Regions from separate parts of the Zhongshania aliphaticivorans genome, predicted to be linked through region 2. Evidence: riboswitches for the same ligand, from Rfam matches in the RefSeq annotation. Region 2 holds a riboswitch; the other holds the start of a gene.
What was found. Region 2 has a riboswitch for thiamine pyrophosphate ahead of AZF00_RS06215 (TonB-dependent receptor). Riboswitches for the same ligand answer to the same signal wherever they lie in the genome.
Positions count from the first base shown of each region.

Region 1 (3,233 bases), 1.8 Mb from region 2:
GAAAATACCTAAAACCATAACGAGAATCATAGGGGGTCATAATTATGGAGGGTAGGTCTTAGATTTTGGGTTTTACATAGTTTTGCTTGGTCGGCAGGACGCGATAATTGGTGTTTAAAGAAAGGGGGCAGATTTGTTTAAAGCATTTTTCAATAAAAAAGCCCCGCATAATTTATTAATGTGGGGCTTAAATTTAATGAAGCTATCGCTTTCTAGAAAGCCGTTACCATCAAGTTCGTTCTGCCCGTGATATTAGTGTTGGCATGGAAGGCGGTAATCTCCGTTGTGGTCGCGACAAATTGAAGTTTGGCGTAGGCCAAACCTTTGCTTCCTTCGTCATTGCATATTGTTGCGACGTTCGTATTGCTGGATGCCCACGTCACCTGCGTAGTCAAATTGCTAGTCGAATTGTCGGTGTACACTCCGGTCGCTGTATATTGCACCGTGGCATTACCGCTGACACTACTGTTCTCGGGGCTTAATTCAATTCGCGCTAATGACTTCGCTGCCCTCGTTAACGCCAGTTAGTAGGCCGCGAGATCCGTTTGCATTATTCACAACGGTATTGCCACTAAAGCTCGACCAAGTAACTTGGGTAGTAAGGCGCCCTTTGCTGCCGGTAGTGACATTTTGATGTCTGCCTTCTAAAAAAATACCGGTTGCAAGGTATTGTTTCGTTAAGCCTTTGGCGAGTGATGTGTCTTGGGGGCTAACTTGCAGCGCGGTTATTACTGTATCACTTACGGTTACGCCATCGTCGACGGTAGATCCGGTAATTCTCTGATACGTCGCACTAATTGTGGTTTTACCTACACTAAGACAACTGGCTAGGCCGCTCGCGTTAATGCTGGCGACGGTTGTATTGTACTGGCTCAGCTTGCAGAGTTGCTAGGGTCTAAAGTGGTGCCATTAGAAAACTGTACGATAGCGGCAAATTGTTGGCTGGTGCCCTTGGCAAATTGATTTACTTGCGGATTAATTGTTAGCGAACTCGGGGTAATCGGTGTACCAACAGAAGGACTGCTGCCACCACCACAAGCACTGAGTAGCGAGATCACACCTAGCAAAAAATAACTGACAATTGTTTTGTAATAGCAATTAGGTGTATAGCGCATGACTATGATCCTGATTTGTGCGCAGAGGTAGTTTGCCACAACGATCCTTTGCAGCGTAAATTTGTAGGAGTGCTTATGGGAGTTCCAGTGACGCCTAGGTATGGCAGTCAGCAGTGGTTTTTGTCGGGCTATGCTATTTTTAGGTTAGTTAAATAGCAATATGGCTGATTAAAAATAGTTTTGGGTGTTTTAGCCCCGCTGGATTTGCGGTTGAGAAGCCAGACTGGGCTTTGCTGTGTCTATGGGTAGTAGCGTCACTTCTTGAAAATTACTGGAATAAGGTGTTGCGAACGATTAAATCGTCTTTATCACCGATCAGTCTAAGATCGATGGTAAGAGGCATGTCGGTATAGCGCTATCTTGAGTTAGTAATATTGTTGAGCGAGAGCTAAAATTTTGGCAGTCGTTGAAGCTGTAACTGTGAGTTTGTAATGTTATTTTTAAATAATTTTTCATAAAAATACCCAAGTTCCATAAAAAATTAGGTATTTCAAATGTGAATCTAAATTTATCTTCTTGCTATCACCCTAATTTGCGTCCTACACTAGCCACTCTTGTCGGGGTGCCCGCGTATGAAATACGCAATGGCTGAGATCGTTTTCGAATCCCGTAGACCTGATCTGGATAATGCCAGCGTAGGAAACAAGATCTTCTCAGCAGGGGGCCCTCTGCGTTGTGCTGTCTGAGAGGCGATCTGATTTTCCTTCCTTGGTTTTATTTTTAAAACTGTCGATTTAAAGACTTGCGCTCTGCTGCGCGCAAAAGGGGAAAAAAATGAGTTCTGATTATCCACTGCTTCGCGATACCGCCCAAGTAGACGCCGCTTCAGTTGAGCCATTACCGGGTTCTTCAAAAATATATGTGCAGGGTAGCCGCGCCGATATTCAGGTGCCGATGCGAGAAATTAAACTGACGCCAACCCCTGTGCAGGCCCGCGATGGCAGCACCAGCCTAGAGCCAAATCCACCTGTGCGGGTTTATGATACATCGGGCGCGTATACAGATCCCAAAGCTAAAATTGATATACGTAAAGGTTTGGAGCCGATTCGCGATCAATGGATTCTCGACCGCAATGACACCGAACTACTCGCTGGTGACAGCTCCGAATACAGCCGCAAACGGGCAGCCGATTTAAGCCTGCAACAGTTACGCTTTGATCTAAAACGCAATCCGCGTCGTGCATTACCGGGTAAAAATGTGAGTCAGATGCACTACGCGCGCTTAGGCATTATTACCCCAGAAATGGAATATATCGCCATCCGCGAAAACATGGCTTTAGCCGCCGCAAAAGAAGCGGGCGAGCTGCCAGGGGACTTGGGTTTTCAGCATCCCGGTAATGCTTTCGGTGCCAGTATTCCTAAAGAAGTCACCCCAGAATTTGTTCGCGATGAAGTTGCGCGAGGTCGTGCAATTATTCCCGCCAATATTAATCACCCCGAATTAGAGCCGATGATTATTGGTCGTAATTTTCTGGTGAAGGTGAATGGCAATATCGGTAACTCGGCGCTGGGTTCCTCTATTGAAGAGGAAGTGGCCAAGCTCACTTGGGGTATTCGCTGGGGCGCAGATACCATGATGGACTTGTCCACCGGCAAAAATATTCACGAAACCCGTGAGTGGATTGTGCGCAATTCGCCGGTGCCGGTGGGCACAGTGCCGATTTATCAGGCGCTGGAAAAAGTCGACGGCGTGGCCGAAGATTTGACCTGGGAAATTTTCCGCGACACCTTAATTGAACAAGCAGAGCAGGGCGTGGATTATTTTACAATTCACGCGGGGGTGTTGCTGCGCTATGTGCCGCTGACCGCCAAGCGCGTTACCGGCATTGTGTCCCGTGGTGGCTCGATCATGGCGAAGTGGTGTTTGTCCCACCACAAAGAGAATTTTCTCTACACCCATTTTGACGACATCTGCGAGATCATGAAGGCCTATGATGTGTCCTTCTCTTTGGGGGATGGCCTGCGTCCTGGCTCGGTGGCAGACGCCAATGACGAAGCGCAGTTTGGCGAGCTACGCACTTTAGGTGAATTAACTAAACGCGCGTGGAAACATGATGTGCAAGTGATGATCGAAGGTCCCGGTCACGTGCCCATGCAAATGATTCACGAGAATATGACC
Region 1 is NZ_CP014544.1:3,779,041-3,782,273, reverse strand. Features, by position in the region: gene AZF00_RS19830 (Ig-like domain-containing protein) at 213-488, opposite strand; gene AZF00_RS16815 (hypothetical protein) at 873-1,115, opposite strand; TPP riboswitch at 1,664-1,774, shown strand; gene thiC (phosphomethylpyrimidine synthase ThiC) at 1,890-3,233, shown strand, end outside.
Region 1: another riboswitch for thiamine pyrophosphate. It lies ahead of thiC (phosphomethylpyrimidine synthase ThiC); the one in region 2 lies ahead of AZF00_RS06215 (TonB-dependent receptor).

Region 2 (3,233 bases):
ATAGTCGTCAAAGGAAAAATTATTGGGGTCAAATATCGATTGCTTGGCCTGCACGTCACTGCGATCTTGGTAAAATGCCGCGACTTGGGCCTGCAGGCGATTGTCGAGCCAGCTGCCCTTGAAACCCAATTCGTAATTCAGCATGTGCTCGGTGTCAAATTCATACATATCGGCTGTGATTTCTGAATTTGCCGTCGATGCAGAAATGATTCGGCCATTAATGCCCCCCGCTTTATAGCCTCGGGAGATCGTGCCGTAGAGCAGGCTGTCGTTATGGTAGTGGTATTCAAGGGTGAGGTTGCCCCCCCACAACTCTTCATCGTTACTCGATGTAACGGCGAGTGAGTCGTCATAGTCGGCATTGCGCTGCTCAATCCTAAGTCCGCTGACGAGTTCAAGGGTGTCGCTGAGGCTACTGCGAAGTTGGCCGTAGAGTGCGAAGTTTTCCGTGTTGAACTCGCTGGTGAAGCTGCCGTTGCGACTTAGGTCTTCGCTATCTTTACGCAGATAGGCGCCAAGCACCCAGCTACTGCTGTCGTTCAGTAGTTTGGCGTGCTCGGTCGATATAAAGCGAAAATCTGCACTAATATTGTCTTTGTTGCGCTGGTAGTTGTCAGTGGAACTGTATTCGGCAGGGTGGTAACCAATATAGGTCCAGTCTTCGTCGTAGCCGTATTCGGTATTTGAGTTGGCGGCACTGAGTGTGGACTCAAGACTAAACAGGGGGTTTGCTGACCAGTGGGCGACAACCGAGCTAGCCACGGTTTCTTGGCGGTCGTGGCCTGGCTGGTCGGACAAGGTGTTGCGTGTATTGCTCAGGGAAAAGGCGTCGTAGCCATTGTCGGCATTGAGGTAGAGCAGCGAGACATCCAGTTGCAAATCGTCGCTTGCTTGGTAACGCAATTTGCCGCGCAAAATGGATTCGTCGATGTTGGTGACGTCGTCGCGATCTAGGTATCGATTTTTAATATAGCCGTCAGACTGCTGGTTTTGGGCGGCAATCCGATAACTTATTTTTTCGTTTAGGGGGCCGCTGGTGACTAGGCCGAGTTTGTGGCTATTGTATTGGGCGGCTTCTACTGAAATTTTTGCCATCGGCGATGCCGAGGGTGCGCTGCTGTGCATGCTAATGAGCCCCGCTAGGGCACTCGCACCATATTCAGTTCCTTGAGGGCCGCGCAGTACCTCTATTTGGCCAATGTCTAAGGTGCTGGCTGCCAGGCCTAGACCGCTAAAATCAATGCCGTCGATAATAAGCCCAACCGAGGGGCTTACTGGGTCGATGAATTGACTGCGTTCGCCAATGCCGCGAATTTGAAAGTAACGCCCCCTAGATGCCCCCGCCGAATAATTCACGTTTGGCGCCATATTGAGCAGCTGTTCGATATTGCTCGCACCGCGTGCTTGGATAGTGCTTTGGTCAAATACGCTTACGCTGCTGGCAAGGTCAAGCAAGCTGGTGTCGCGAAACTGACTGCTAACAATCACTTCTTCTAATTTTGATGTGTCTGCCGCGCTAATGAGTCCGCTGCTAAGGCAGGCCACAAGGCCAATAGCGTGACGTAGGGATGTTTTTGCAATTAGGGGATTCATGGTTCTCTCTCGGGTGAAACAGGTTTGAAAGAGACCCGGTGTGCGACGTGAAGAGGATTACTGACCTATTCCTACGCCGGTATTAGCCGGATCAGGTTCAAGGGTTTGCATTGCTGGTTCCAATAGCATCTCAGGCCGTAGCCACCCCTTAGGTTTTGCCGAGGAATAATAGCAGAAATCCGGTTTAGCGGGAATGACTCGGTTAATATGTGCGCACTAGCGCTGGCAATGCTTTATATTTTGACGCAGCAAAAAATAGCATTGCCGGAAGCGCCATCACTGGGTATGAGTTTTTCATAATCATGTTCGAAAACATGCACCTCAAAATACGGCTGCAGCAGCTGTTGTAATTCGTCAAAGGTTACGGCCACCATGGGATGTTCGTCCTGCCATGTTTCGGTATGCAGGCCCGTGGTCTTTTCAATTTTAAGGCGCAGGGACTGCTGCTTGCCGTGGCCGCTGTATCGCCAACCCGAGCTGAAGGCAAAGTGGCTGCCATGGTGCTCGGCGGTATGGCGAACAAAGGCGCTGGAATCAATTTTGTTTTTATCGACCGTGTTAAAGCAAAAGACACCGCCAGATGGTAGCGCGCGGTGGGTGCTCGCAATACAGGATTTCAGCTGAGTAATATCGCTGCTGTAGTGTATGGAGTATAAAAAGCAGGTAATTAAATCAGGGGCGTCATCTACCTGAAAATTACACATGTCTTGCAGGCTGAAATGGCCAGTCGGGCAGCGCTGCTGAGCGAGATCGAGCATCGGCTGATTAATATCTAGCCCACTGCTCAGATAGCCAAAGTCGATGAAATGCTGAACGTGAGGGCCGGTGCCGCAGGCTAGGTCTAGATGTTTTTTGCCGTTGTTGCCGAAGATCTGATGTAGTCGGCGCACACAGTTGCTTTGGGCTTGGTAATCGATATCTGCGCACATTAAGTCGTAATAGCCAGACAGATCGGTGTAAAGCGCGTTAGTTGTCATCTTGGCCTTCTAAATCGCCATTATTTAGGAATATGGGTTTAAGTAATAGCGGCAGTAATGCAACGCCGAAGATGAAAATGGTCATGGCGTAGAAATTATCTAGATAGGCGATCATTGCCGCTTGTCGCTGAATTTCAAAATCTAGCAATTGTAAGGCGGCAAGCCCAGTATCGCCAAGGCGGTCGGCGGCGGCAAGAGGGTCTATTCCTGGCAGGCTAAACTGGGTGATGTGGCCACTCAAGTCGGCGTGGCTTATTTGGCTATTGCGGGAGATTAAAGTGAAGATAGCGGAGATGCCAAAGCTGCCCCCGATATTGCGCACTAAATTTAGCAGACTGGCACCGTCCGGGCGCAATTGCTGCGGCAGGGTCGAAAAGGCCGCCATGGTTGCCGGGGTAAACAGCATACCTAAGCCCAGGCCCTGTATGAAACCAGACGATAATATTGGCCCAGCATCCATTTCTAAGGACCATGTTGCCATCATGCCTAGCGCCGCTGCGCAAATTAGGTAGCCGGCACTCATTAAATAGCGCAAGTCCATGCGTTGCATTAGCCGCCGGGTAAGGAACATGCTAATCATCACACCGAGACCCCTTGGCATGAGGAGTAAGCCGGTGTCGATGGCGCTGTAGCCAAATAAATTTTGAAACATGGTTGGCAAGA
Region 2 is NZ_CP014544.1:1,413,576-1,416,808, forward strand. Features, by position in the region: gene AZF00_RS06215 (TonB-dependent receptor) at 1-1,593, opposite strand, end outside; TPP riboswitch at 1,645-1,752, opposite strand; gene AZF00_RS06220 (class I SAM-dependent DNA methyltransferase) at 1,827-2,570, opposite strand; gene AZF00_RS06225 (DHA2 family efflux MFS transporter permease subunit) at 2,560-3,233, opposite strand, start outside.